One region of the Rahnella sp. P4_A8 genome, then DNA from elsewhere that is predicted to be linked to it. Evidence: predicted binding sites of a transcription regulator. Region 1 holds the regulator's gene; each other region holds the start of a gene.
The links. Region 1 encodes CRP, which controls carbon source genes, mostly activating them, when cyclic AMP is high. Its sites were predicted from a motif close to ATGTGANNNNNNTCACAT; they were not measured.
Positions count from the first base shown of each region.

Region 2: mlc (sugar metabolism global transcriptional regulator Mlc) is a predicted target of CRP. The motif match lies at 5,201-5,218, and genes of this name have one in related genera.
Region 3: garD (galactarate dehydratase) is a predicted target of CRP. The motif match lies at 3,597-3,614, and genes of this name have one in related genera.
Region 4: udp (uridine phosphorylase) is a predicted target of CRP. The motif match lies at 4,488-4,505, and genes of this name have one in related genera.

Region 1 is NZ_JBFUHK010000005.1:28,851-36,559, reverse strand. Features, by position in the region: gene AC1DUO_RS04320 (YccS/YhfK family putative transporter) at 256-2,331, opposite strand; gene crp (cAMP-activated global transcriptional regulator CRP) at 2,393-3,025, opposite strand; gene AC1DUO_RS04310 (OsmC family protein) at 3,388-3,795, shown strand; gene AC1DUO_RS04305 (phosphoribulokinase) at 3,799-4,668, opposite strand; gene allS (HTH-type transcriptional activator AllS) at 4,804-5,718, opposite strand; gene AC1DUO_RS04295 (ureidoglycolate lyase) at 5,933-6,439, shown strand; gene allR (HTH-type transcriptional repressor AllR) at 6,526-7,335, shown strand; gene gcl (glyoxylate carboligase) at 7,450-7,709, shown strand, end outside.
Region 2 is NZ_JBFUHK010000001.1:180,365-188,073, forward strand. Features, by position in the region: gene AC1DUO_RS00775 (ABC transporter permease) at 1-674, shown strand, start outside; gene AC1DUO_RS00780 (MDR family MFS transporter) at 671-2,164, opposite strand; gene AC1DUO_RS00785 (hypothetical protein) at 2,334-2,837, opposite strand; gene bioD (dethiobiotin synthase) at 2,877-3,563, opposite strand; gene mlc (sugar metabolism global transcriptional regulator Mlc) at 3,887-5,110, opposite strand; gene AC1DUO_RS00800 (LysR family transcriptional regulator) at 5,278-6,177, opposite strand; gene AC1DUO_RS00805 (MFS transporter) at 6,318-7,610, shown strand; gene AC1DUO_RS00810 (ABC transporter ATP-binding protein) at 7,657-7,709, opposite strand, start outside.
Region 3 is NZ_JBFUHK010000007.1:35,498-43,206, forward strand. Features, by position in the region: gene AC1DUO_RS05795 (glycerate kinase) at 1-51, opposite strand, end outside; gene garR (2-hydroxy-3-oxopropionate reductase) at 172-1,110, opposite strand; gene garL (2-dehydro-3-deoxyglucarate aldolase) at 1,094-1,864, opposite strand; gene AC1DUO_RS05810 (MFS transporter) at 1,925-3,268, opposite strand; gene garD (galactarate dehydratase) at 3,820-5,391, shown strand; gene exbD (TonB system transport protein ExbD) at 5,463-5,897, opposite strand; gene exbB (tol-pal system-associated acyl-CoA thioesterase) at 5,907-6,827, opposite strand; gene AC1DUO_RS05830 (TRAP transporter substrate-binding protein) at 7,350-7,709, shown strand, end outside.
Region 4 is NZ_JBFUHK010000028.1:16,574-24,282, forward strand. Features, by position in the region: gene ubiJ (ubiquinone biosynthesis protein UbiJ) at 1-293, opposite strand, end outside; gene ubiE (bifunctional demethylmenaquinone methyltransferase/2-methoxy-6-polyprenyl-1,4-benzoquinol methylase UbiE) at 307-1,062, opposite strand; gene rmuC (DNA recombination protein RmuC) at 1,204-2,745, opposite strand; gene AC1DUO_RS14850 (DedA family protein) at 2,903-3,430, opposite strand; gene udp (uridine phosphorylase) at 3,596-4,357, opposite strand; gene katE (catalase HPII) at 4,581-6,863, opposite strand; gene AC1DUO_RS14865 (dienelactone hydrolase family protein) at 7,047-7,709, shown strand, end outside.

The DNA.
Region 1 (7,709 bases):
AACATAGCCTACGAGCGAAGCGCGCAGTTTAAGACGTGGAGATTCCAAAGAGGGCTCGTCTTAGCCCTCTTTGGTCGGTTTCGGCGCGGTGAGTTAAGCGAGCTCGGCAATTGAGAAACCGAAACTTTCTCAATCCATTTTAAGCCGTCAGTGCGCGGTCCCCGCACTTGAGAAACCGAAATATTCTCCGATTAGCTTTAAAAAGCAGTCTGGCTGCAAGCCAGTAAAAAGGGGATTTGAAAGGGGTCTCCCCCTTCACGCCCGCCGCGTCAGCCAGATCCCATGATGCGGCCTCTGCTTCCACGCCAGTGACGAGATGGTATGCATCACGCTGAGATGTGAAATTACGCGCCGCAGATGGCGTTCCATTTCGGTCAGTGGCATATCCGGGTGAAGTTCCGGCGCATTAAACAGGTTGTTCTCGCTGCCCGGCCCGTCGTAGAGCAGTCGTTGCTGACAGCTTTGCAGCGCGATTTCGCAGGTCTGTAAATACTCCGTCGCCAGTTTTTCCGGCAGCATGTAATGCTCGCGGGCGAGGATCGTCATCGCGTTGATATGCTCAACCACAAACTGACTGTGCGTCACCCACAAACGCATATCCGCCAGATAATGTGAGTTAAAACCCGGCTCCTGCATCGCCTGATTTAGCGAAGTGAACAGCTTATTGTGCGCCTGATTGACCTGCATACGGGTGTACGCCAGTTTGGCGGTGTCGGGGCTTTCCTCGAGCAGCAGGCGGATAGCGTCCTGATAGATTTCCAGCGCCTGGTGTGCATTCTGGCGCAGCAAACCGCTTTGCCATTGCGGCCACAACCAGATAGTGCCACCAAAGGCCAGCGCGCAGCCGATCAGGGTATCGACCAGTCGTGGTACCAGAAAATGCACGCCGTTCATCGCCAGCAATTGCAGGGTATACACTGCAGTCACCGTCATGCCGACCATCGCCAGTCCGTAGTTTTTGCGCAGAACGGTATAGGACAACAGGGTGATCAGCAACATGCACAGCAGCGTGGTGCCTTCCGGCAGTTCCAGTTTGAGCAAGCCTGAGGCAATCAGCAATCCGGCCAGCGTACCGAGTGCACGGTGCTGGATCCTCACCCGCGTGGCGTTATAACCGTTCTGGCTGACCAACATGATAGTCAGCAAGATCCAGTAGGGTTTGGGCAAATTGAAGAACAGACCCAGACTGCTGCCAATCGCCAGAATAATGCCCAAACGTGCGGCATTACGCAGTGCCACGGATTTGAAGGAAAGATAGCTTTTCAGCGCGGGCCAGAAGGGCAAACGCGGCTGGGTGTTCATCAGGTCACGTTTGTACAACGGCCGCTGTGTGCGTAACAGACGGGCAATGCGGCTGAAATGGTAATAACAAAACTGACCTACCGGATTGTCCGGGTTGCGCGCGGCGATTTTCTCCAGCGCGGTCAGCTCATTGGCCATCGTAAAGCGCCCGGATAAACGGTGATAAAGAATATCGTCGGCAATCACCCGAAGACGGGTGGAAATCACCTGTGCATTTCGGCGGATAACCGCTTCGGCATGGCTTTCCTCCACCAGTTTCTGCACTTCTTCCGGCTGATGCAGGCTCACTGTAATGTGCTCCTGCAAATCGAGCGCCACCTGAAAACGCTGAAACAGCCGCTTATGGTGATGATGATGTCCGTGCTGGGGCAACATGTGTAATTGCTGATAAAGCAGGGCAATCAGGTCGATAACCTGCTGCTGGCGGGCTAGCAGTGGGGGTAACGCGGTTTCGGGATCGGTGTGTTGCGTCAGCAGGCTGTACTTGGCTTCGAAATAATCCGCGAGTTGCAGATAGAGCTGGCTGAGCGTTTCGCGCATCGGCTGTTCTTCCGAAATACGAAACCACGCCCAGTTAAACAATCCGTACCAGGCTGTGCCAGCGGCGAACAACACCGGGGCCTGCCACATCGGGCGCACGCCCACCATACTCAGCGTGAAGATAGTCGCCACCAGCGCACCGGGCAACAGGCGCGCATGCAGCGGGCTGATTTCACCGGTGACGCCGAGCAGTAACGCCAGCGACAGCATGATCAGCGGCAGCGGTATATGCCAGCTTTCGAGCATCAGTTGCAGCAGAAGGCTGCTCACGGCAAAGAGTGAACCGCCAACGAGCAGGCGTTTGAAAAAGCGTTTATGCGGGGTATCCAGACCGGCGATGTTACAACAGGCCGGGCAGAGGGAAAACAGCAGGCCCATTTGCAAATTGCCAAACAGCCAGCAAATGCCAACAGGTAAGCACAACACCAGCGTCTGGCGCAGCGCGTAGTTCACTTCAGGATGGTAAAACAGTCTTCGCCATAGCGTCATGGGTAAAGCTTAGCCCATAAAAAAGGCGCGACAGTGTTTTGCCGCGCCAATTTTTGAGGGATTAACGTGTGCCGTAAACGACAATCGTTTTACCGTGTGCGGAGATCAGGCTTTGATCTTCCAGCATTTTGAGAATGCGTCCGACTGTTTCACGTGAACAACCGACGATTTGGCCAATTTCCTGGCGGGTAATCTTGATTTGCATCCCGTCCGGATGGGTCATTGCATCAGGCTGTTTAGCCAGATTGAGCAAGGTTTGAGCGATACGACCGGTAACGTCAAGGAAGGCAAGGTTGCCGACTTTCTCTGACGTCACTTGCAGACGGTTGGCCATCTGCGCGGAGAGACGCATCAGAATATCCGGGTTAACCTGAATCAGCTGGCGGAATTTTTTATATGAAATTTCAGCCACTTCACAGGCAGTTTTAGCACGTACCCAGGCACTGCGTTCCTGACCTTCTTCGAAGAGTCCCAGCTCACCGATGAAGTCACCTTGGTTAAGGTAGGACAGTATCATTTCCTTGCCTTCTTCATCTTTAATCAGGACAGCAACTGACCCTTTCACGATGTAGTAAAGCGTTTCGGCTTTTTCACCCTGGTGAATCAGCGTACTTTTAGAAGGATACTTATGTATATGACAGTGAGACAGGAACCATTCAAGAGTCGGGTCTGTTTGTGGCTTGCCGAGAACCATTTGCTATTATCCTCTGTTGTTATCGCTGCCCAAAATCACAGGGCTCAGAGTTCCCTGTACGGCACTTCAAATCCAAAGCGCCCTTTCAGCATATAACTCTCCAGAAATGCTGCAAGCGGATGTCGGAGTGCAACAGCCTGTTTATTGCTGTCATCACCGTGGGTTCTGTACTTAAACCGCAAAAACCGTCACCGCAATTTACTGGAAAGTATGTTTCGGCTTTGTTTGTAGCACAGGTTTGAGATGCTGTCTTCTGTTGTCTCGCTTCAGCATGATGGCGATCGGGTTACGTTGCCAGATTTTAGGTGAAAGGGTACTCTGAGAGCAGATTTCGACAAGTTTATTCACCGGGAGAATAGTTCATGCATGCACGTGTCAAATGGGTTGAAGGACTGACATTTTTAGGTGAGTCTGCATCGGGTCATCAGATTTCAATGGATGGAAACGCGGGTGATAAAGCCCCAAGCCCGATGGAAATGTTACTGATGTCCGCAGGGGGGTGTAGTGCAATCGACGTGGTGTCAATTTTGCAAAAAGGTCGTAATGACGTGCGTGATTGTGAAGTGAAGCTGACCTCACAACGCCGCGAAGAAGCGCCGCGTCTGTTCACTCACATCAATCTGCATTTTATCGTCACCGGTAAGGATCTGACCGATAAGATTGTTGAACGTGCGGTCAGCCTGTCTGCCGAAAAATACTGTTCTGTGTCTCTGATGCTGGGGAAAGCGGCCACAATCACCCACAGCTTTGAAGTGATTGCAGCCGAATAAAGTTTACTCGATCTTCTTGCCTTCCATCAGGCGCTGCACCAGCGGCGCCATGATCAGCTCCATCGCCAGCCCCATTTTGCCGCCCGGCACCACCAGTGTTTTGATGTGCGAGATAAACGACCCTTGCAGCATGGCCAGCAGATACGGGAAATCGATGTCATCCAGCCCCTGAAAGTGGATCACCACAAAGCTTTCATCCAGTGACGGAATGGCTTTGGCGGCAAACGGGTTCGAGGTATCGATGGTGGGTACCCGCTGGAAATTGATGTGCGTGCGGGAAAACTGCGGGGTAATGTAATTGATATAGTCATCCATCGAACGCACGACGGAATCCATCACCGCTTCACGGGAATGCCCGCGCTCGCCGGTATCGCGCACCAGTTTCTGGATCCATTCGAGGTTGACGATAGGCACTACGCCGACCAGCAGGTCGACCTGCGCGGCAACGTCAATTTTGTCCGCCACCACACCACCGTGTAACCCTTCGTAAAACAAAATATCCGTCGGTTCCGGCAACGCCTGCCACGGCGTAAAGGTACCCGGCACCTGATTGTAGGGAACGGCTTCGTCATAAGTATGCAGATACTTACGTGAACGGCCAGTGCCTGTTTTACCGTATTCGATAAAGCTTTTTTCCAGCAAACCAAAGTCATTGGCTTCCGGCCCGAAGTAGCTGATATGACGTCCCAGATCGCGCGCCTTGCGTATTGCCGCATCCATTTCAGGACGGGTGAAATGATGAAAACTGTCGCCTTCCAGTTCCGCCGCACGCAAACCAAGCTGCTGAAATATTTTACGAAATGCCACGCTGGTGGTCGTGGTGCCTGCACCGCTCGAACCGGTCACGGCAATAACAGGATGTTTGGCTGACATAATGCGCTGTTCTCCATAAAGGTGATGCAGGCAGGCGAGACGCGGTCTTTTCTGTGGTCGAAGATCTGGCGTCAAGGCTGCGCATAATTAAGCCTATTGTTACCATATTTATTCGCGAAGCCAAAGAGGGCATCACTATTCTAAACCCGCCAGCAACGGTTGGATCAGCGGGTCTTTCTGGTGGAACAGAGAAACAATGTCATGCAGCGCCTTGCCTGTGTACTCCTTTTTCCACGCCAGACTGAGCGGGGAAGGGGCGCGCGGATAGCGGATTTGCCGGGCGATCAGCTCGCCGCTGTCGAGATATGGCTGGCACAGATGGCGCGGCAGAAAACCGATACCCATTCCCTTCAGGTGACAGGCCAGTTTAGTCGCCACATCTGCCACGATGATCTGCCGTTGCCCGGTCAGCAACCAGGCTACCCGCTTGTTCAGATGGCGCGAGGTGTCTTCCACATTGATGGCAATGTACTGACGCAACACCGCTTCTTCCAGCATGCCAGTGATGTGCTGCAGCGGATGAAAGGGTGCATGAACAAAAACCCAGTCCACTTCACCCAGCGGCAGCAGATTCACGGCGTTAGAAAGAGATTCGGTGCCGGTGACGCCAATCGCCAGCTGAAAATCTTCGTACAGCAGCGTATCCCATACCCCCATGTAAATCTGCCGTGTGAAAGTGAACTGCGTGAACGGGTAGCGCTGCGTCAGAGAGCTTAATAACGCTGCCAGAGCTTCAGGGCAGTACATCAGATTGTTCACCACCACATTCAGCTGGCGCTCAATGCCGTCGTTAATCTGCTGCAGTTCTGCCGGTACACCCTCCAGCCAGGTTAGCCACTGGCGACATCGTTCAAGCAGATGCTGTCCGGCGGGCGTCAGCGACACCGTACGGGTCGTGCGGTTGAGCAATAACGTCCCGGCACTGTCTTCCAGCATCTTAATTCGATAGCTGATGGTCGCGGGCGTTTTATGCAGCATCTCTGCCGCGCGGGAAAAGCTGCCTGTTTGCGCGACGTGCATAAAGGTTTTAATCGACTCCTCATCCAGCATAGGTCACCTGAAGTAATGTTAATGCATTGAATGAAAAAGATTTTATAGATTTAACCGGATGAGAATTGTGGACTTCATCAATTTTATGGAATCTTTTTCCATATTTCGATTGAGCAAGTTGGAAAAAGTTTCTACAGTAATTGCATTGAGGATAAATCCGCCAATCTGGCGGGCTTATCTCACCGGTTTTATTTTAAATGCAGGGATGAATGCCATGGAACTTCCGGTTTACCCGCTGACCCAGGCGGCCTTCGCGGTTTACGGCGATGTGATTGAGACGACAGGTCGCGATTTTTTTCATATCAACGACGGCAAGGTTGAGCGGTACCACGATCTGACCAACGTGGAAATCCTCGGGCAGGATCGCCCGCTGGTCAGCATCAACCGCGCCCAGCCAGCACCGTTGCCCATTGTGGTGACGCAACTCGAAAAACACCCGCTCGGTTCACAGGCGTTTGTGCCGATGCAGGGCGAGCGCTTTATCGTGATTGTTGCGGCAGGGGGCGAGACGCCGGACATCTCCACGCTGAAAGCCTTTATCACCAACGGCCTGCAGGGCGTGAATTATCACCGGAATGTCTGGCACCATCCGCTGTTTGCGTTTGAGACGGTGACGAATTTTCTCACCGTCGATCGTGGCGGCGCAGACAACTGTGATATCAGTCAGTTACCTCAGGGCTATCAGCTTATTTTACCCGTTGCGGCGGGATTAAAGTCGTGACGCTATAAAGCATCTTGCATAAGATACAAGCATCTGAAAACAAGCGAAACGCGGGCGCTCAGCGCCTGATGCTGGAGAAATGTGAGATGGCCGAAGTAAAAAAACGGGGGCGTCCTAGCCAGCCTGGTTCTGGTTCGCAAAAGGGCGCTCAGGCCTTAGAACGCGGCATTGCGGTGTTGAATTATCTGGCGCAGTCCGGCGGCAGTTCTTCTGTCAGCAACATTGCAGAGAATTTGTCGCTGCCCCTTTCCACCACCTTTCGACTGCTGAAAGTGCTGGAAGAGGCCGATTTTGTTTATCAGGATGCGCAACTGAGCTGGTGGCACATTGGCTTACAGGCGTTTACGGTCGGATCGTCTTATATCCATAACCGGGATGTATTGTCAGTCGCCGCGCCTTATATGCAACGTCTGATGCTGTTGTCGGGCGAAACGGCCAATCTGGCGATCCGCAACGGTTTCGAAGCGGTACTGATCGGCCAGCGGGAATGCCAGTCGATGGTGCGGATGTGCGCGCCGCTTGGCAGCCGTCTGCCACTGCATGCCTCCGGGGCCGGGAAAGCGTTGCTGTATTCGCTGGATGACGAGGCGCTGATGAGCCTGATGATGCAGGCGGGGTTGAAGAACTTTACGACGCACACGCTGGATAATCTGAATGCGTTGAAAAAGGATCTGCAACACGCGCGTCAGCAGGGGTTTGCACAGGACAGCGAAGAGCATGTGACAGGGCTGAACTGCCTGGCCTCGGCGATTTTTGACAGCAATAACAATGCGGTGGCGGCGATTTCGATCTCCGGCCCCAGCTCCCGCTTAACGACGGAGCGTTTTACCGATTTAGGCGAACTGGTGCGGGATACCGCGCGTGACATCAGTCTGGCCCTGGGTCAGCGCCACTAACCGGTTCGTCCTGCGATCCCCGCTCTGTCGTGAGCGGGATTTTTTTCAGTCAAATTAAAGTTGGAAACTTTTTCCGTTATTTTATGCAAAGCGGAATTACCTGAGGATTTAGCTATGGCTCGTATGACAGCTGCACAGGCAGCAATGTATGTGTTGGAAAAAGAAGGGATCACCACCGCGTTTGGTGTACCGGGCGCAGCGATTAACCCGTTTTATAACGCCATGCGCCTGCATGGAAAAATCCGTCATGTGTTAGCCCGTCATGTGGAAGGTGCATCGCATATGGCCGAAGGTTATACCCGTGCGAAAGCCGGCAACATCGGCGTGTGCCTGGGGACGTCTGGCCCGGCGGGTACCGACATGATCACCGCGCT
Region 2 (7,709 bases), on a different contig from region 1:
GGCAGAATCTGACCTTCCGCCACTTCAGTAATCTGTTTGCCGCGCACGGCGACGCGCTGAGTGCGCTGTCGACCAGCCTCAGTCTGGCGCTGGGTACCGCGCTGATCGCCGGGGCGACCGGCTTTCTTGCCTCGTGGCTGGTAGTGGCACGAAAAATTCGCGGTGCGGCGGTTATCGACGGTTTATCGCTGTTACCGGCGGCATTGCCGGGGATTGTGGTGGGTGTCGGTCTGATTCTGGCCTGGAACCGCAGTTTCTGGCCGGTGACGCCGTACAACACCTGGGGAATTCTGCTGCTGGCTTACTGCTGCCTGTTGCTGCCTTATCCGGTGCGTTATGTCAGCGCCGCGTTGAAGCAGATTGGCGGCAATCTGGACGCCGCCGCACGGGTGCACGGTGCCACGGCGGCGCAGACATTGCGTCTGATCCTGCTGCCGCTGGTATTTCCGAGCCTGCTGGCATCAATGATGATGGTTTTTGCCGTGGCGTCACGGGAACTGGTGACGTCCCTGCTGCTTTCACCGGCGGGCGTACAGACCGTATCGGTGTATGTCTGGCGTCAGTTTGAACAGGGTTCGGTGGGCGACGGGATGGCGATGGCGTCGGTTGCAGTGCTGCTGAGCCTGACGCTGATGTTGATTGCGGTCAGGCTGCAACAACGACCCCCGGCTTAGCTTTCCCGCTGCGGTTCAGCGTGCGGGCGGTCACCGGAGGGGATCAGTAAACCGGCGGCGACTGCCAGTACCGAAATCACTGCAGACACCACAAATACCCAGTGCAGCGACGCCGCCACGCTGTCGGTCAGAGCACCCAGTTGCTGGCTATCCATTGCGCTGCGGGTGGCTTTCTCCATCAACAGATGTACCGGATCGTTTACCTGCGGCAGACGATATTGCAGATTCAGATTCAACGTTGCGCCAAGCACCGCGGTGCCAATGGCGGAACCCAGCATACGGGTAAAGAGTGTTGAGGCCGTCGCGATGCCGCGGATAGCCGGTTCAACGCTGTTTTGCACCGAGACAATAAAGGTGGTATTACACAACCCCATGCCCGCGCCAATCGAAAATGCCGCCAGACGCGCCATCCACAAACCGGACGATGGCGAAAGCAGCAACAGCGCCAGACTTCCGCCGACCAGCAATAATCCGCCAATGACCGCCGTTGCACGGTATGAAGTCGCCTGCATCAGACGACTGCTGAACATGCTCGCCAGCGGCCAGCCAATCGACATCAGCGCCAGCGTGGTGCCCGCCTGTAACGGCGTTCCGCCGAGTACGCCCTGCACATAGGTTGGCAAAAATGCGCTGATACCCATCATGGTGGCGCCAATGATCAACCCGCCAACATTTCCGGCAATAATCACTTTGCTTTGCCACAGCGCCAGCGGGAACAAAGGCTCCGGCGTTTTACGCTCCTGGCGGATAAGCAGCCATGCGCTGCAAACGGCTAATGCCATCAGTGCCAACGCCCAGTAACCCAGCACTTCAGCCTGCAACAGCGCCAGGAGTAAGGCCGCGACAGAAAGGGTCAGATAACCGGTACCGGCCAGATCCAGCTTATGTGGTTTACGCTGTCCGTCCGGCGGCAGGTATTTCACCAGAATGATCATCGCCACCAGGCCGACAGGCACGTTCACCCAAAACACCACCGCCCACGGGAAATGAGAAACAATAAACGCTCCCATCAGCGGGCCGACAATCGCCGAAACGCCCCATACGCTGGACAAATATCCCTGCGCTTTTGCCCTTTCCTGCGGGCCGTACACATTGGCAATCAGCGTGGTGGCTATCGGCGTGATTGCCCCTGCACCCAGTCCCTGCAGGGCACGAAAGCCGATCATCCAGCCAAGCGAAGGGGCGAATCCGCACAGAACAGAGCCGATCAGAAACAGCGTGGTACCGATGAAAAACATTTTCCGGCAACCATACAAATCCGCCAGCCGCCCGTAGATGGGTACGCTGATCGCCTGCGTCAGCAGATAGACGGCGAACACCCAACCGAGCAGCGAGAACCCACCCAGATCGCCAATAATGGTTGGCATCGCCGTCGCGACAATGGTCACTTCTACGGCGGCCATAAACATCGACAACATGCAGGCGGCAAGGATTAGAGGTCGGTGAGAAGATTTAACAGCAGACTTTACTTCAGGATGATTGACGGCCATGTTCTTTGTTTTCTTTAGCATTGTTTTGATGAGTGCACGCAGGCAGATACCAAATTATAGACAAAAAAGAGGCGCCGGGTTTGCACACAGCGCCTGTTAAGGACAGTTTAATTATGACAACATCAGTTATAAGTGTTGACTAAAAAAAGATGATTTATTGAGAAAGCGATTATGCGTCCTCTGGCCTGAATAAATGGATGGGTAAAGTGAGGCGTACGGGGGCTAATAAGTTGGAAAAAGCCAATGACCGGGAGGGAGCAAAATGTCCACTACCATTAGTCCAGCGCGTCAGTCGCCCGGCACTAAATACGAGCTCACCAGCGAAATAAACTCCGCGTTCCCTTTCTATTATCACTCCCCCCTTTTTATGTTCACAGATACCCGTAAGAGAAGTATGTCCATGGACATTTTGATAATCTGCCTTGCCGCAAATAACAGCCCCCGGAGCATCATCCATGATAGCAAACACCCAGCCACCTCCATTTGGTACAAGGGTGCGTTGAGGATCCATTATATTAACAAGTTTATAATTTCCCGCCGCCTGACGGATAACTTCATAAACATATAACGGATTAGCGGGTTCCTGATCGACACATTTAGGGTCGATCACTTTCATCATTTTGCGTTGAAGCAACATGCTGTTCAATTTTGAATATTGCTGTTTTTCAGGCACTTAATTCCATCCATGATAAATTTTAAAAAACCGTCAGCCTCATACTTTAATCACCATTTCCAGGTTAAAGCTGGACAGGTCGATAAACTTCGCCATATCGCGGCTTTCCGCACGAGGTAAATACGGAATTTCACCGAGCAGCGGTGCGGAAATATTGACGCTGAGCGCATCAATCGTTTCCTGGTAATGAGCCAGACAGGGATTAATGCGGTTCGCCACCCAACCAAGCAGTGGTAAACCATCCGCAATAATCGCCTGCGCGGTTAATAACGCATGGCTGACACAACCTTCCTGAATACCTACCACTAATACTACCGGCATATTTTGCTGGCGGACCCAGTCCGAATATAAAAGATGCGGTGTGATCAATGTTCTCCAGCCGTCGCACCCTTCCACTACAACGGAGTCAGCCTCCTTACGCATGAAATTAAGACCGTTAGTCATTATTTCAAAAACATTTTCAGGGACCTGGCTGGCATAAATATCTTCATCAGCTAATGCCAGCGGAGTTATTTTATTAAAAGGATAAGAAATTGAAGATGACTGCTGGAGCGTTACCGCATCTTTATTTCGAACCCCGTCGGCCAGCTCCTGACTGCCTGTTGCAATAGGTTTATAGCCTAAAACGCAGCGATCCTGCGCGGCTAAAGCCTGAAGCAAGGCACGTGTGACAATGGTTTTACCTACACGGGCATCCGTACCCGTGACGAAAAAGTGCGTTAACATGGAATTCAGGCTCCGGGATCTCTCCGTCTTATTGAAAGATAGTCTCCGGTAAGAACACACCGCCAGAGACAAAGTCACGACAGAAAGTCTAGGCGATGCGGGATGAGAGCGGTTTGCGTTAGCGCAATGTTTTGTTGACTGTCCATGCAGTTAATGCAGAGGGCTTATATTTTTTTATTTACGTACACAGGTTAATGATATATCCCAATTAATGGAAATTACGACAGGGTGGCAAGGAAGAAAGTCCCGATGCGCTGACGAAGATCAAGGATTCGGGCGAATAAATGCAGCCAATGCAGAAGTATCTTCAATTACGCAGGATATTAGCCTTGCAGTAATTTAATTAACAGGGATCCGCTATATAACGCATCTTTCACTAACGCCGCGCCGGGCATCGTTCCCTGATTATAGAATTGTGTCGATTCAAGTTTGATATTTTCGCTATAGGCGGGAAGCGATTGCTGCTGAATACAGGACATTATCGCGGGATGGAGAATATCCTGAGATAAATTCAGCGGTGAGCCGATCAGCACTTTCTCCGGATTAAACAGATTGACCATGATCGCCAGAATGCGTCCAACGCTTTGTCCGACGCTGATGATCACATCACGCGCTAGCTGATCGCCACGGTTTGCTGCATCACACACGGCCTCGATAGTCAGCGACACACCATGCAGTAAGCTGGCCGGAACCGGTACCGTTAACCGCTGACGAACCAGATCAAGAATGCTGTCAGTGCTGGCGACAGTTTCAAGGCAACCGTGATTGCCGCAATAACAGCGCTTGCCGTAAGGATCCACCTGCGTATGGCCGATTTCCGCCACACTGCTGCTGCCCGCGTGCAACACGCGCCCGCCCGTGATCACCCCTGCTCCGACGTTGTGATCAATCACCACCTGTACCACATTTTTACAGCCCCGGGAGGCACCGTATAGCAACTCGGCCAGCGTCCAGGCACCGATATCGTGCTGCACATACACCGGCAAACCGGTGTGCTCAGACAGCGTGTCACCCAGCGGCATATCAAACACGTCATGATAAAACGGCATGCGGTGCACAATGCCACGCCGTGCGTCAATCATGCCCGGTAAGGTAATGGCGATGGCGGTGAGACGTTCGAGTTTGCGCTGATGACGGATAAAAAACTGATCGATTTCCGAAATAATACGTTTAAGCAGAGGTTGCGACGCCTGTTCCGGCAGCGGGAGGACTTCTTCTACCACCAGTTTACTGCTGAGATCACGCAGACCCAGGGTAATGGAACCGAGGCTGATACGTGCTGAAAGATAATGCCAGGCCTGCGTATCGAGCGCTAAACCAATGGCCGGACGCCCGCGGCTACCGGGATCCTGAAATTCAGTTTCCAGCACCAGATGCGCCTGGATTAACTCACGAACTATCTTGGTGATACTGGCAGGAGCCAGTTGTGCTTTTTTTGACAATTCAATGCGCGAAATAGGACCAAACTGATCTATCAGGCGGTACACAGCACCGACATTGGTTTGTTTTATCTGATCTATATGTCCTGGTTGCCCGTCGGGGATCACTCAAGGAACTCCTGTTATTTTCGCGCTTCAAAATAAAGATTAGGGCTATGTTGGAGTTTTTGTTATATGTCGTCAACTATTTGATTCGTTATGTGATTTGGTGCACAAATTGCGCGAAAACACGCTCAGAATTGACTGGAAATACAGCATCTTCTGACTTCGCCTCCTTATTCTTCGTGTAACAACAAATCCATAAATGCCCGGGCTGCGGCAGTCGCAGGACGCCGTGCGTGATTCACCAGCCAAAGCTCTGTCGTGCCCTGTAGCGTGCCAAATCGCAAATACCTCACCCCTTCAACCTGAATACGCAGATAAGAAGCGGGCAGAATTGACACCCCGAGACCGGCCGCGACCAGGCCGATAATGGTCAGCGGTTCGCCGACTTCCTGAGTGATATACGGCGTGATCCCCTGCACTTTGAGCTGGCCGAGTATATCGTCGTGAAGCGACGTGCCGACATCTTTGGAGAAAAACACAAAAGGCTGATCGGCAAGGTGCTGAAAAGTCAGTTCACCCTCTTTAAGCGCATTCAGCGGATGGTCTTTGTGCACCACAGCAATCAGCGGTTCGGACAGCACAAGATGGTGTTCCAGCTCCTCCGGTAACTCGCCATTACGCATAATGCCCAGATCCAGTTTTCCCTCCAGTAACGGTTCGATCTGCTGTTTGCTGTTGAGCTGCTCAATGCGAATATTGACATCCGGATAGGTCAGACGAAAACGGTGCAAGGTGCGGGAAACACGACGTAAAAACGGTGCCGAAGAGGTCAGCCCGAGGGTCAGATTGCCTGACTCGCCGCGATGAATGCGTGCCGCCTGGGCGGACGCCTCACCGACACGCTGCAAAATCTGCCGGGCTTCCGGTAGAAACGCCTGTCCCGCCTGGGTCAGCCGCACGCTGCGGTTGTTGCGGTAAAACAGCGCGGCGCCGAGATGGGTTTCCAGCGCCTGAATTTGCTGGCTCAGCGGCGGCTGGGACATGTGCAGACGTTCCGCTGCCCGGCCAAAATGCAGTTCCTCGGCAACAGCGATGAAATAACGTAAATGACGCAGTTCGATGTGGTTCATGATGTGGATTAATTCACCAGATTGATACTTTAAACGTATCGTTTTTGACTGATTAATATATTAGACAATAAACCTCGCAGCGTTAAAATTCTTATACATTTTAAAATTAAGTTTTACAGCCCCCGTATTAAGGACTTCCAGTGAAAACCTCCCGGCGGATTTCCGCTGCACCAGCCAGTGATTCAGTTAACGACGACGAGTTAAATCCTGAAACCCCCGTCGCCCGCTCCGGACTTAAAACTCCTTTTATCAAACGTGGTACGCCGCAATTTATCCGCGTCACCCTTGCGCTGTTTTCAGCGGGTCTGGCGACGTTTGCCCTGCTGTATTGCGTCCAGCCAATTCTGCCGGTGTTGTCGCATGATTTCGGCGTTTCACCGGCCACCAGCAGCCTGTCGTTGTCGTTGTCCACCGGTTTAATGGCGATTGGCCTGCTGTTCACCGGGCCAGTTTCTGATGCCGTCGGGCGTAAATCAGTGATGGTGGTGGCGTTATTTCTCGCTGCGGGCTGCACGCTGGTCTGTTCCTTTATGCAAAGCTGGGATGGCATTCTCGTCATGCGTGCGCTGATCGGCCTGTCGCTGAGCGGCGTGGCGGCAGTCGCCATGACTTATCTCAGTGAGGAAATCCACCCGAGCGTGGTCGCTTTCTCGATGGGCTTGTACATTAGCGGAAATTCTATCGGTGGCATGAGCGGACGTTTAGTCAGCGGCGTGCTGACGGATTTCTTCTCCTGGCGTATCGCCGTTGCCGTCGTTGGTTTCTTCGCGCTCGCGGCGGCAATTATGTTCTGGCGCATTCTGCCGCCGTCAAAACATTTCCGGGCAAGCTCGCTGAAACCACGCAAGCTGCTGATTAACTTCAAGCTGCACTGGCGCGACAGCGGCTTGCCGCTACTTTTCGCCGAAGGTTTCCTGCTGATGGGGAGTTTCGTGACCATGTTTAACTACATCGGTTACCGTCTGCTTTCATCGCCCTACAATCTGAGCCAGGCGATTGTCGGTATTATCTCTGTGGTCTATCTGATGGGCACCTACAGCTCGCCGAAAGCCGGTGCGCTGACCGGTGTTTATGGCCGCGGTCCGGTGCTGATCGGCGCAACAGCGCTCATGCTGCTGGGGATTTTGATCACCGCCTTCTCGCCGGTCTGGCTGATTTTCATCGGTATGATCCTGGTTACCGGCGGGTTCTTCGCCGCCCACTCCGTCGCCAGCGGCTGGATCGGGCGTCGTGCACGCCGCGCAAAAGGACAGGCTTCCTCGTTATACCTTTTCAGTTATTACGCAGGGTCGAGCGTCGCCGGGACGTCAGGCGGATTCTTCTGGCACTCATTTGGCTGGTACGGGATTACCGGGTTTATCAGTTTGATGCTGATTGCCGGTGTCGGTGTCGGCTTTAAGCTGATGAGCTTATCTGAGGCGAAAGCGGTTTAACTGGTTTGCTCCTCACCCTTCGCAGGGGGAGGAGCAAACCCAAAATCTACTCCCCTAATTTCCCCATCCGCCGCTGGCTATCCCCCTCAAACAACTGCA
Region 3 (7,709 bases), on a different contig from region 1:
CAAAGCAGACAAACTTTCTTTGTATGAATCCGGTGCGATCACTATTTTCATAAAGTCATTACCTTCATAAACTGCACGCGCCGATGTGGAAAAGCGTCCTGTCAGTTTTGCATCCTGCCTGAAGGGCCGCGCGCCAGCCGTGTTCATTCAGCGCCGCGCGTCCGCCGCAGACTAACGGGTAACTTCAACCTTCGCTAAGGTTTCATAATAGCGTGCAATAGCGCTATGGTCAGATTGCCCGTGACCATCCGCTTTCAATGCCTGCATCATTTCCATGACCAGCGAGGTCAGAGGCAGTTGTGCGCCGACGCTGTGTGAGGTGTCCAGTGCGTTCGCTAAATCTTTGATGTGTAAATCAATACGGAAGCCCGGTTTGAAGTTGCGATCCATCACCATCGGCGCTTTCGCTTCCAGCACGGTACTGCCTGCCAGACCACCACGAATTGCCTGGAAAACCAGATCCGGATCCACGCCCGCTTTGGTTGCCAGCACCAGTGCTTCTGACATCGCCGCAATGTTCAGCGCCACAATCACCTGGTTCGCCAGCTTGGTCACGTTGCCTGCACCAATATCACCGGTATGCACCACCGAACCTGCCATGGATTTCATGATTTCATAGCATTTATCAAACACGGCTTTGTCGCCACCCACCATGACAGACATAGTGCCGTCGATGGCTTTTGGTTCACCACCGGAGACCGGCGCATCGAGCATCGCGATTTGTTTAGCGGCCAGCGCCTCACTGATTTCACGACTTGCCAGCGGCGCGATAGAACTCATGTCGATGAAAATGGTGCCCGGACGAGCGCCTTCAATCAGACCATTTTCGCCCAGCGCCACGTCTCTCACCTGCGGCGAGTTTGGCAGCATGGTGATGATCACATCAGAAACCGCAGCCACCGCTTTTGGTGTGTCTGCGGCTGTCGCGCCGAGTTGGACAATTTCGCCGACGGTATCCTGATTGCGGTCCATAACGACCAGCTCGTAACCTGCTTTCAGCAGGTTTTTGCTCATAGGCTTGCCCATGATGCCTAAACCAATAAAGCCAATTTTCATTCGGGTATCCTCTTTATATTGATGTAATGAGAGCGGATCACTGGGTGAAGCGATCGCACAGCGCCTGTGTGCCTGCACGGAAAACGCCTAAATCACTGCCGACAGCCACGAAGGTCGCGCCCCACTCCAGATAACGGCGCGCATCCGCTTCAACCGGTGCCAGAATACCGCTCGGTTTGCCATGCGCTTTTGCACGCGCAAAGATGTGACGGATAGCGGCCTGCACGTCCGGGTGTCCGGCGTTGCCCAGATGACCCATGCCTGCGGCCAGATCACTCGGGCCGACGAAAATGCCATCGATGCCATCAACGGCAGCAATCGCGTCCAGATTATCGACGCCCTGCTGGCTTTCGATTTGCACCATCACCGCGATGTTGTCATTGATGCTGTTGAAGTAATCCGGCACGGTGCCGAACATGTTGCTGCGGTGGGAAACGGAAACGCCGCGGATCCCGGCAGGCGGATAACGGGTCGAAGCAACGGCCAGCTCAGCCTGTTCCTGTGTTTCCACAAACGGCACCAGGAAATTGTAGAAACCGATATCCAGCAGACGTTTAATCACCACCGGATCGTTGAATTGCGGACGAACTACCGGCGCGCTGCGGCTGCCTTTCAGCGCCATCAGCTGCGGCACAAAAGTGCTAACATCGTTTGGCGCGTGTTCGCCGTCGAGCAGCAGCCAGTCAAAACCTGCGAGGCCAAGCACTTCGGTTGAGATCGGGCTGGATAATGCTGACCAACAGCCAATCAGGGTTTTCCCTTGCAATAAGTCCTGGCGGAACCGGTTTGGAATCATTTGATTACTCATATCTGACCTCATAAAAGGGGGCAGAGCCGGGATGCCCGGATTACCCCGCATCGCAATTTACTATTTCTTAAGTTCCAGACGTTTGATATCGCCGACCACCAGCAGATAGCAAAGCATCGCCATCAGTGCTGAACAGCCCACAAAAATTAATGCCATATTGAAAGAATGCAGACCTTTCACGATGTAGCCGATCACCAGCGGCGTCACGATGGAGGCCACGTTACCGAACACGTTGAAGATGCCGCCGCACAGACCGATGACTTCTTTTGGCGCAGTATCCGCAATCACTGGCCAGCCGAGCGCTCCGAAGCCTTTACCGAAGAACGCCAGCGCCATCAGGGTGACGACCAGTACGTTATTGTCCGTGTAGTTACACAAAATGATGCTGGTGGCTAATAACATGCCCAGCACGATAGGAATTTTACGCGCCACGGTCAGCGAATAGCCGCGTCTGATCAGAAAATCTGAGAACACGCCACCCAGCACACCGCCCGCAAAACCACACAGCGCAGGAATTGCGGCAATCATCCCCACTTTAAGAATAGACATGCCCTTTTCCTGAACCAGATAAATCGGGAACCAGGTCAGGAAGAACCACGTAATACTGTTAATGAAATACTGTCCGAAGAAGATCCCAAGCATCATGCGGCTGCTCAGCATCTGACGAACGTAGCTCCATTTCGGGCCGTTTTTCGCGCTGTCCGTTTTCTTGTGGTCGATATCAACAACGGCACCGCCGTCTGTCAGATACTCCAGCTCACTTTTAGAAATATGTGGATGTTCCGGCGGGTTGTGAATGAATTTGATCCACACCAGCGTCAGCACAAAACCCAGCACGCCCATCACGATGAAAACATGTTCCCAGCCCCAGGCATAAGTCAGCCAGCCCAGCAAAGGCGAAAACAGTGCCAGTGAGAAATACTGTGCGGAGTTAAAAATCGCGGAAGCCGTGCCGCGTTCAGTGGTCGGGAACCAGGCAGCCACAATACGGGCGTTCGCCGGGAAGGATGGAGCTTCGGAGAAACCGAGCATGAAACGCAACATGAACAGCGTCAGTGCGCCGTACGCCAGCGGGAACCAGCCCACAAAACCCTGCAACAGGGTGAACAGCGACCAGAAGAACAGGCTGTAGGTGTACACTTTTTTGGAGCCAAATCTGTCCAGCAGCCAGCCGCCGGGCAATTGCATAATCAGATAAGCCCAGCCGAACGCGGCAAAGATTTGTCCCATGTCGGCAGCATCCAGGCCCAGCTCACGCGCGACCTCGGTTCCCGCGATAGAGAGCGTTGCGCGGTCAGCGTAATTCACCGCCGTGATTAAAAAGATAATCAGCAAAATATAGTAACGGATATGGGTCCGTACCTTACTTTGCGCGATTGTCCCGGACTGAGATTGAATGTTCATGGTGACCCTCATTGTCATAATGCGAAAATTTTTCAGGGAGCTCACCGTTATTGAAATAACGTTTTTCGTTCACCTGTGGTTATTCGCCGTACAGCGTCTTAATTCGAAACAGGCAATAAACACTTTATTTATGATCGCCTGAAATTTACCTGTATTACTTTCAACGTCACCTTCAGAGGGCCAATACAGTATAAAAAGGAGGCCACGAAATAACACTGTGCATTCGCCCAAGAATAGCCCCGTTGATTGTGACTATTCTTTTGCATCCACACATCGGTGTGGGAGGAGAATCACAGATTGTGCGGAACCGATAACCGCTCAAATCAAAGGGTGATTTACATCACATTTATTCTGTCACCTGCCACACAGAATGACGTTCATCGGGCAAAAAGCTGGTCAGTTGCACAATGAGGTTGCCGGAAGACTGCCTTATAATGGATGCCATACCCTGTATTACCAGAGCATGTTTACAAGAACATTATTGAGCGTCAACTTCAGATAATTTACCGGAATTTTTTGTTCCGGGATGTTTAATAAACGCGGAGACAGTTATGTCACGTAATAAAGATAAAGAACACGCTACCGAAGCGCTTTTTATTAAAGTTCATGAAAGCGATAACGTGGCGATTATTGTGAATGACAACGGCTTAAAAGCCGGCACCCGATTTGCGAACGGTCTGGAATTAATTGAGCATATTCCGCAAGGCCATAAAGTGGCGTTAGAACCCATTGCTAAAGGCGGCGATATTATTCGTTACGGAGAAGTCATTGGTTATGCCGTACGGGATATCGCGCAGGGCAGCTGGATTGATGAATCCCTGGTGGAATTACCGGTCGCCCCTGAACTTTACAGCCTGCCGCTGGCCACCCGTGTGCCACCCGCGCTGCCACCACTCGAAGGCTATACCTTTGAAGGCTACCGCAATGCCGACGGCAGCGTCGGCACCAAAAATCTGCTGGGAATCACCACCAGTGTGCACTGCGTGGCGGGCGTAGTGGATTACGTAGTGAAAATCATTGAACGTGATTTGCTGCCGAAATTCCCCAACGTCGACGGTGTCGTGGCACTGAATCATTTGTACGGTTGCGGTGTGGCGATTAACGCCCCTGCGGCCATTATCCCGATCCGCACCATCCACAATCTGGCGCTGAACCCGAACTTTGGCGGCGAAGTCATGGTGGTCGGTCTGGGCTGTGAGAAGCTGCAACCCGAGCGCCTGCTGGAAGGCACGCCGGATGTGCAGGCGATTTCACTCGATGACACGCACATTGTGCGTTTGCAGGATGAGCAACATGTCGGTTTCCAGTCGATGGTTGACGATATCCTGACGGTCGCACAATTTCATCTGGAACGCCTGAACCGCCGCCAGCGCGAAACCTGTCCGGCTTCCGATCTGGTTGTGGGCACACAATGCGGCGGCAGTGATGCCTTCTCCGGTGTCACCGCCAACCCGGCAGTCGGTTACGCTTCGGATTTGCTGGTGCGCTGCGGTGCAACAGTGATGTTTTCAGAAGTCACAGAAGTGCGCGACGCTATCCATCTGCTGACACCGCGTGCAGCGGACGTCGACGTGGGTAAACGTCTGCTGGAAGAAATGGCCTGGTACGATAATTATCTGTCGCTGGGACAGACCGACCGCAGCGCCAACCCGTCTCCGGGCAACAAAAAAGGCGGTCTGGCTAACGTGGTTGAAAAAGCACTGGGTTCGATTGCTAAATCCGGTACCAGTGCGATTTCAGAAGTGTTGTCTCCGGGACAACGTCCGACCAAAAAAGGCCTGATTTACGCCGCCACACCTGCCAGCGATTTCGTCTGCGGGACACAGCAACTGGCTTCCGGTATTACCGTTCAGGTATTCACCACCGGACGCGGTACGCCATACGGCCTGCTTGCCGTGCCGGTGATTAAAATGGCAACACGTACCACGCTGGCAAACCGCTGGCACGATCTGATGGATATCAATGCCGGGACAATTGCGACCGGTGATGCCACCATCGAGGATGTGGGCTGGGAACTGTTCCATTTCATTCTGGACATCGCCAGCGGTCGCAAGAAAACCTGGTCAGACACCTGGGGCATCCATAATGCGCTGGCGGTGTTTAACCCGGCGCCGGTAACCTGAGTTACCGTTTTGCGGATAAACGAAAGGCCAGCAATGCTGGCCTTTTTTGTGCGTCTGATTTGATTCACAACTTACTGCGCCGCAGCGGCACCGGTTTGTTCTGCACCCACCAGCCCGACTTTCAGGTAACCGGCTTTACGCAAGTTATCCATCACGCTCATCAGCGTTTCGTAATCGACACTTTTGTCCGCGCGGAAGAAAATCGTACTCTGCTTGTTACCCTGAGTACGCTGATCCAGCATCGCGGTCATATTATCGCTGTTCACGGGCGTGTCGCCGAGGAACAGTTGCTTGTCAGCTTTCACCGACAGGAAAATCGGTTTCTCCGGACGCGGCTGCTGTTTTGCCGTCGAAGCCGGTAAATCCACCCGCACATCAACGGTGGCCAGCGGTGCCGCCACCATGAAGATGATCAGCAATACCAGCATGACGTCGATAAAAGGCGTGACGTTGATGTCATGCATTTCACCACTTTCGTCGATATCGTCGTTTAACCGAATAGCCATAATCTGTTCTTACCCTACGCGTAACTGACCTGTCTGACCGCGTGGCGCATTGCCTTCGCTGGCAGCCAGATCCAAATCACGGCCCTGTAACAGGATAATCTGCGCCGCCACATCGCCTACCTGATGACGGTAAGAGGTGATGGTACGGGCGAAAATATTGTAGATGACCACCGCAGGGATAGCCGCAACCAGACCCACAGCCGTGGCCAGTAAGGCTTCGGCGATACCCGGTGCGACGACCGCCAGATTGGTAGTCTGCGTCTGTGCGATACCGATGAAGCTGTTCATGATGCCCCATACGGTACCGAACAGGCCGACGAAGGGAGAGATTGCTCCGATGGTCGCCAGAATACCGTTGCCACGGCCCATGTAACGACCCGCGGCGCTGACGCGGCGCTCAAGGCGAAAACCGGTACGCTCTTTAATGCCGTTGTTGTCAGTCGATCCGGCAGACAGTTCCAGCTCGTTCTGCGCATCGCGGATCATCTGCGCGCTGATGCTGCTGGCAGCGAAACTTTCAGCCTGCTCGGCGGCTTCGTCCAGCGTACGAACGGAGGACAACGCATCAAATTCACGGCGCATACGGCGTTTGCCCGTGAAGACTTCCGCACCCTTGCTGAATAACAATGCCCAGGTGACTACAGAAGCCAGCAGCAGACCGATCATGACGGTCTTCACCACCACATCAGCGTGATGGTACATGCCCATAACAGACAAATCGGTTGGGATCACGGGTGCCGTCTCTGCTGGCGCGGGTTGCATCACCGGAGCTGGCGTTGCGTCACCGGTCGCCGGTGCGTCAGCCGTTGCAGGTTGAGTTGCTGCAGAATTGACGGCTTGTCCCGCCGGCGTCGCAGGTGCAGCCATCGCGTTGCCGCTCAGACCAGCAACCAACATTAACGACATCAGTAATGAGGTCGCCTCTTTCATCTTATTGCGAGCCGTTTTCACGCGTCGCCTCCAGCCAGAATCAGTGTGTAGAAGGAATGAATAACGCCGAATGATATCAAAGAAAAAGGCCTAATTGATAGTCGTTCTCATTATTATTTACATTGTCCCGCCTGCCGCCCGACGTGTCATTGACAGATGACAAGGTTTTTCCTGTTTGTACAAAGGTTGAACAATTTAACCTCCGTCACACTTTCAAAAAAAATCACACAGTAAATCAATCATCTGAGCTTCATTACTCAAGTTAAAACAACGTTTTAAATATTAAGCAACAGCTTTTTACATTTGTTACGAGTTTGTGATAACGCTCAAATACCGCACAACAAAAAATAGGATAAAGTGCATTCACTGGCGAAGACCTCACACCGGCACGTCATGCATCCCTATCATTTAAAAGCTTATTCAGACATTTTTCAAAATGAACCGGCAACGCCTCTGCGCCCGTCCTGTTCGATACTTGTTCACATTTATCTTTCCCTTACCGAGTACCCTGGAGACAAACTGATGAAAATGCAAAAAGCACTTCTCAGCCTTTGCCTGAGTTCCGCGACCCTCTTATTTACGCATGGCGTGTCAGCACAAACGCTGAAAGCCGCCGACGTGCATCCGCAAGGCTATCCCAACGTGGTCGCCGTCCAGCACATGGGCGAAAAACTGCAAAAGCAAACAGACGGACGCCTCGAAATTAAAACGTTTCCGGGCGGCGTGCTGGGAGATGAAAAGCAGGAAATTGAACAGGCGCAGCTCGGTGCGCTGGATATCATCCGTGTGTCGATGACGCCGGTTGCTTCGATTTTGCCAGAAATTAATGTCTTCACCCTGCCCTATATTTTCCGCGACGAAGACCATATGCACAAAGTGCTC
Region 4 (7,709 bases), on a different contig from region 1:
ACTACCAGCTCGCCACTGCGCATCATGGGCGACAACTGCTGGCGATCACGTAACTTATGCAGCACTGACAGTTTCGAGGTGACGGTGCAATCTGCCGCGCCGTCCCATTGCCCGAGCACATCAATTTTCTGTTCACTGAACACAAACGTCAGTGGTGTACTCAGTTCCTGCAATTCCACACGCAGAACTTTACCGGCCAGACGTGTCCGCGCCGCCTTCATGCTGCGATCTCTGAAAAGCAGGTAATTAAGCGGCGTCTCGATAGCGGCAGTCAGTAACGGCGTTAACAACATCGGCATACTCATATCAGAATTTGAAACCCCGATGTAACGCCACAATGCCGCCAGTCAGGTTGTGATAAGTCACATTTTCAAAACCTGCGTCCGCCATCATTCCTTTCAGTGTTTCCTGATCCGGATGCATACGGATTGATTCAGCCAGATACCGGTAGCTTTCAGCATCGTGCGCAACCAGCTCACCAATACGCGGTAAAATATGGAAGGAATAGGTGTCGTAAGCTTTGCTCAGCGGCTTCAGCACCGGTTTGGAGAATTCCAGTACCAGCAGACGCCCGCCCGGCTTGAGTACGCGGAACATGGAACGCAGCGCCTTCTCTTTTTCAGTCACGTTACGCAGACCGAAAGAGATGGTGATACAGTCAAAATAGTTGTCCGGGAACGGCAGAGCCTCGGCATTCGCCTGAACGTAGCTGACGTTGCCGACGATGCCAAGATTGCGCAGCTTTTCGCGGCCCATCTTCAGCATGGAATCATTGATATCCGCCAGCACGACTTCGCCTTTCTCACCCACCAGACGGGAAAATTTTGCGGTCAGATCGCCCGTACCACCGGCCAGATCCAGCACACGTTGTCCCTGACGGACACCGCTGCAATCAATAGTGAAGCGTTTCCAGATGCGATGAATACCGAAAGACATCAGATCATTCATCAAATCATATTTTGCCGCAACGGAATGGAAGACTTCTGCCACCATTTCCTGTTTTTCATCTTTGGCTACTGTACGAAAACCAAAATGGGTGGTTTCCGGCGTCTGCTTTTCCATTATTTATGCCTGCTTTTTCAGTCGAACTCTTGGGGAGAAGTGTATCAGAACCCGTTCGAAAGCCCCATCACCGATGGTGATTCAACATATTGCAAAAATTCATGCATTGAATCACAAATACAGTGCAGGCCCTCTGACCCGCTATGTCTGCTGGTGGGGAGTTAACTCACCCGGGTTCAGCGTCTGTTCTTCTTCCGCATCAGAGGTATCGGGCAGAGATGCGGTGTCTTCAGGTTCATTTTCCGCTTTCGCTATTTCAGCCAGAGACGGACTGATAGGCCGTTTAACTTCAACACCCAGCGCGCGGAAACTTTCCACCTGTCCGATAAGATTACCACGGCCTTGCGAGAGTTTATTCATCGCGGATCGATAACTTCCCTGCGCTTTGTCGAGACTTTGTCCCATCGACTCCATGTCATCCACAAACAGCCGCAGTTTGTCGTAAAGACGTGCCGCGCGGTCGGCGATACGTTTGGCGTTCTGACTCTGATGCTCATAGCGCCACAAGTTACTGATCGTTCGCAGCGCCACCAGCAGGGTCGTCGGGCTGACCAGCATAATATTGTGCCGGAGCGCTTCGCTAATCAATTCTGGCTCACGGTCGATAGCCAGCAGAAAAGCGGGCTCAACAGGGATAAACATCAGCACATAATCGAGGCTGCGCAGACCGGGAAGTTGCTGGTAATCTTTGCGCCCGAGCAGGCGGATATGTCCGCGCACCGAGGCAATATGTTCATTGAGTGCCGCTTCCCGCTCGCTGTCATCCTCGCTGTTGAAATAGCGCTCATACGCGACCAGGGTCATTTTGGCATCAATCACTACGTCTTTATTCTGCGGTAACCTGACGACCACATCAGGTTGCATCCGGCTGTTGCTGTCAACCTGCACGCTGACCTGAGTCTGGTACTCATGCCCTTCACGTAAACCGGAAGCCTCGAGCACGCGGCTCAGCACCACTTCCCCCCAGTTGCCCTGCGTTTTGTTGTCACCTTTCAGTGCCTTGGTCAGGTTGACGGCTTCACGGGCCATCTCCACATTCAGTTGCTGCAGATTGCGGATCTCATGCGCCAGCGTATGGCGTTCACGGGCTTCCTGCCCAAAGCTGTCCTGCACCTGACGACGGAAACCATCCAGTTGCTCGCGCAACGGCAACAGTAACTTGTCGAGACTTTGCTTGTTCTGTTCGTCGGCACGGCGGCCATTTTGTTCGAAAATCCGGTTAGCCAGATTTTCAAACTGGCTGCTCAGGCGCTGTTCGCTGTTAATCAGCAGACGCTGCTTTTCCTCAGCCGCCATGCGGGTTTCATCCAGACGGGTTGAAACCTCACGCAACTCTGCTTCCTGCGCGCTGTTGATTTCCCGCTGCGCACGCAGTTCCTGATTCAGTTGCTCACACTCGTTTTGCCAGTGGGCAAGCAGTTGTAATTTTTCCTGACTGGCCGCCTGCAGGCTATGCAGTTTTCGCAGCTCAAGTTCAGCCTCACGCAGTTGCTGCTGCCCTGATTGCCGCTCGCTTTTGTGCGTATCATTTTCCGCTTTAGCCTGTTCCAGCGATTGTTCCAGCAAACGGCGCTGCGTTTCATACTCCGTCTGCTGTTGCTGTTGGCGCAGGCTGGCGATAAGCCAACCTACGAGTAAGCCCATTAACCCCGCCCCCAGGGCTGTCAGGATGCTGATATCCACGCGATTTCCCTCTTAAAGTCTCTTGCGGCCAAGGTAATGTCAGGCTGTATGGATGTCCAGTCTATTTTCTGTTGCATTGAGCCTTTGCGAGACGTCTTCCAAAAAGGAATTTCTCTGTATTTGCCCCCTTGCGATAGCCAGCCACAGAGAGCAGCATTCAAAACCAGCGGCTCAGCCACTGAATGCCGAAAGCACCTGGCGCCAGGATGCCGAAAGCCCAGATGAGTGCAGACGTCACATTCGCAATCTGGAAATATTTTTGCGGCATACCGCAGATACCGGCAACCAGTGGCACAACGGCACGAAGCGGGCCAAAGAAGCGGCCGATAAAAGCCCCGGGCATGCCCCATTTTTCAAAGAAAGCATGTCCACGAACCAGCATTTGCGGATGGCGGGAGAAAGGCCAGAAATTGCCAACCCGATCCTGATAACGGGCACCAATCCAGTAAGAAAGCCAGTCTCCCAGGAAAGCGCCTGCGGCGGCGGCGGCCCAGATGGGCCAGAACGGAATACCGGTTTCGCCAATCAGCGCGCCGAGTCCCAGCAAGATAAACGTTGCCGGTAGCAGCAGGGAAAGGAATGCCAGAGACTCACCAAAAGCCAGAAAGAAAACGATCGGTGCAGCCCACACCTGATGGGCGCGGATGAAGGTAGTGGTGTACTCAAGAAGGTCGTGAACAGTCAAAAATGCAGTTCCTTTTGTCAGAGATTCGGGAGGAGGTTCATCAATTATTCCAGATGGATTACTAACATGACCTTAACAGATCTGCTTAGCAGGGCAAAAAAATGGGCCGCCAGAGGCAGCCCATTGATGTGATGATGTGATGTGGTTGTTTTAGTTTTATAGGGACTAAATAAGCCTGCGGGCTGCTTCTACAACAATCTTCACCGCATGACTTTCAGTCTTTTTCATGGTTTCCGCATTAGGGATTTCCTGCTGCGTGCGGTTCACGATAACACCCGCCACCATCCCCGCGCGCAGGCCCTGGCTTGCACACATGGTCAGCAGAGTCGCGGATTCCATTTCGTAGTTCATGACGCCCATTTCCTGCCACTCTTTCATCGATTCTTTGAAGCGACGGACAACACGGCCAGAGTAAGTGTCATAACGTTCCTGACCCGGATAGAAGGTGTCAGAAGAGGCGGTAACGCCAATGTGCGTCGCGGCACCCACGGCTTCTGCCGCCGCAACCAGCGCGGTGGTGCAGGCAAAATCGGCTACTGCAGGGAATTCCATCGGCGCAAAGTGCAGGCTCGCGCCATCAAGGCGAACGGCAGCGGTCGTGACCAGAACGTCACCGACATTGATGTGTGGCTGGATAGCACCAGTTGTGCCGACTCGCAGGAAAGTACGGATCCCCAGTTGCGCCAGTTCTTCAACCGCAATAGAGGTCGAAGGGCCACCAATACCGGTTGAGCAAACAATCACAGATTTGCCATCAAGCTCAGCACGCCATGAGGTAAATTCGCGGTGGGAAGCCAGACGAACCGGGTTCTCCATCAATTTGGCAATTTTTTCCACGCGCTCAGGGTCGCCGGGAACAATCGCCAGCGTCGCGCCGTTTAAATCTTTTTTGGCCAGGCCAAGATGGAAAACTTCAGGCTGAGACATAACAAACTCCTCTGTGTGTAAGGTCATTTATTGGCAGGAGGAACACCCGGCAACTGTACTGAACATTGTGACGTTATTTCGTGACGGTCGTCACTATGATGTAACAACAGGAATTTCACATACATTTATTTTGTGATTCAAGTCACAAAATAAGGAGGGGTGAGGGAATTTTAAACAGGCAATCTCCGCTGCCGGGGATTGCCTGTTTATCAGTTACAGTTAATCAGGCAGGAACGGCATCTGCCGCCGCACTGCGCGACCAGATCCGGTGTTTGAGCATGTCTTTCAGAAACGCCTTCAGCAACGCTCCTTCTGCTTTTTCACCTTCCACAACGCCCTCTTCCGGCACATCATCCGTCAGCCCCAGCAGCGATTTGAAGCGGCGTGCATCGCCACTTAGCCCCACCACTTTCAGGTGTTTGTAGGCTTCGAGCACATAATGCCGTGCATCGCCATTCATCAGCAGTGCGTCGATATGCCCATGCGGAACAATCACTGCATCAACGGTGATGGAAGGCGATCCGGCAAACGTAGCATCAACCGGCAACGTAGAACCATCATCGGCAGTCACACTCCCTAAGTGACTGGCCAGCAGCTTAGGGTGAACGCCAGCGGCCTGAAGTGCCTGTAAGGTTTCCAGAACATCCGCCGCATTCACACCTTCACCCAGCAATATCGCCACCTGCCGCCCTTTGATCGTGCCTTTACCGCTGGCATACAAACTCAGCGACGGATCATTTTTCAGCCCATTCACGGGCTTCGGCGGCTTGATCTTCAGGGTGTCAGCGGAAAGGGTAATACCCAGATTTTTCGCCACTTTCTGCGCCAGCGTCTGATCAACATGCGCTAACAGATCCACGACCCGCTCGCGGATATACGGCCGCGCCACCTTCGATAATTCAAATGAGAAAGCGCCGATAATATGATCCTGCTCCGCTGTTGTCTGGCTCAGCCAGAACAGGCGCGGATGGGCATAATATTCGGCAAATGACGGACTGCGCTGACGGATTTTTTCTGCATCAACCCGTTCAGGATAACTTTCAAAGCCACCGCCGGACGCTGCCGGAGGTGTTTCCCTCGGCCAGTTATTGTTGATGGAATTCGGCTCGTAGTTCGCCGGATTCGTATCAATGTCCTGACGGTGCATGCCGTCACGCTGGAAGTTATGGAAAGGGCACGTCGGCCGGTTAATCGGAATTTCATGGAAATTAGGCCCGCCCAGACGACTGATTTGCGTGTCGGTGTAAGAGAACAGTCGCCCCTGCAACAGCGGATCATTGGTGAAATCTATGCCCGGCACAATGTGCCCCGGGTGGAACGCGGCTTGCTCGGTTTCAGCAAAGAAATTATCGGGGTTACGGTTGAGCACCATTTTGCCGATCAGTTCTACCGGCACCAGTTTTTCAGGGATGAGTTTGGTCGGGTCGAGCAGGTCGAAATCAAATTTGAATTCATCTTCTTCAGGGATCAACTGCACACCCAGTTCGTATTCCGGATAATCTCCGGCTTCGATGGCTTCCCACAAATCACGGCGGTGGAAATCGGCATCTTTCCCGGCCAGTTTCTGCGCTTCATCCCATAACAGAGAGGCTTTTCCGGCCAGCGGTTTCCAGTGGAAACGCACAAAAGTGGCTTTGCCTTTTGCATTCACGAAACGGAAAGTATGGATGCCAAAACCTTCCATCGTGCGGTAACTGCGCGGAATGCCCCGGTCAGACATCGCCCAGAACACGTTATGCAGGGTTTCCGGTTGCAGGGACACGTAATCCCAGAAGGAATCGTGCGCACTCGCTCCCTGCGGGATTTCGTTATGCGGTTCGGGTTTTACCGCATGCACAAAATCAGGGAATTTATGGGCATCCTGAATAAAGAACACCGGTGTATTGTTACCGACCAGGTCGTAAATGCCTTCATCGGTATAAAACTTGGTCGCCCAGCCGCGGATATCACGCACGGTATCTGCCGAACCACGGGAACCCTGAACGGTAGAGAAACGCACAAATACCGGCGTTTTCTTTTCAGGATCAGACAGGAAGCTGGCTTTGGTCACCGCCTTCATACTGCGATAGGGCTGGAAATAACCGTGCGCCGCAGCGCCCCGCGCATGAACGATACGTTCGGGAATGCGCTCATGGTCGAAGTGAGTAATTTTTTCACGGAGAATGAAATCTTCAAGCAGTGTCGGGCCACGATTTCCGGCTTTCAGCGAGTTCTGATCATCAGAGATTTTGGTGCCCTGATTGGTGGTCAGCGGCTGTTTTTCACCATTTTTGCGGTGGCGTTCTAATGCATCGAGTTTAGCATTGGTATTTTCCGGACTCTTCGCACTGCCGGACGCTGTCGGTTCTTTTCCTGGCGGTGTCGGTTGTGGCGAAGGCTGATAAATACGATCGCCGGGCGCAAGATCCCCCAGGCCTGGCTGTGAAGATTCAATGCCCGTGGCGGGGGCGCGGCTTACCGATTTTGACTCGCTTTTCTTGGTCACTTTAGAGGGTGATTTTGACATTGAACATAGCTCCTCGACAAAGGTTTCGGGTGTTCTGTAGACGTTCTGTAAATCTTCCATGATGACTTTCCTGATTAACTTTTAACTATAGAACATCTCTTGCGCCTTGCTGTTCATGCTTTCCGGCTATAGTTTTAATCCATAGCCACAGATTTTCGTATGGACACTTGCCTGGAGACCCCAATGAAAAAAGAAGAATTGCTTACCCTGAAACAGGCTCCGACCAGCTTTGCCCCTGCCGTCACTCCCGTCGCCAGCACCACTATCCATACCGATACTGACGGGCTGCACGCAGGCCAGACCACCATACCCTCGCAGGGCGAAGATATGCCCGCCTACCTCGCCCGTCCGGAACAGTTCACCGGTAAATTGCCGATCGTGCTGGTGGTGCAGGAAATTTTTGGTGTACACGAACACATTCAGGATATCTGCCGCCGTCTGGCGAAACAGGGTTATATGGCCATCGCGCCGGAGTTGTACTTCCGTCAGGGCGACCCGCGTGACTACACTGAAATCAGTGAGCTTTTTGCTAAACTGGTCAGTAAAGTGCCGGATCAGCAGGTGCTTGCAGATCTCGATCACACTGCACACTGGGCATCACAACATGGCGGGGACATTTCTAAATTAGGCATCACAGGTTTCTGCTGGGGCGGGCGCATTACCTGGCTGTACGCGGCGCACAATCCGCAGCTGAAAGCGGGCGTGGCGTGGTACGGCAAACTGGTCGGCGATAAAACGCTGACCAGCCCGTCAAATCCGGTTGACCGCGCCGCCGCGCTGGATGCACCGGTTCTGGGTTTATACGGCGCAGAAGATTCCAGCATTCCTCTGGATACCATTGAAACC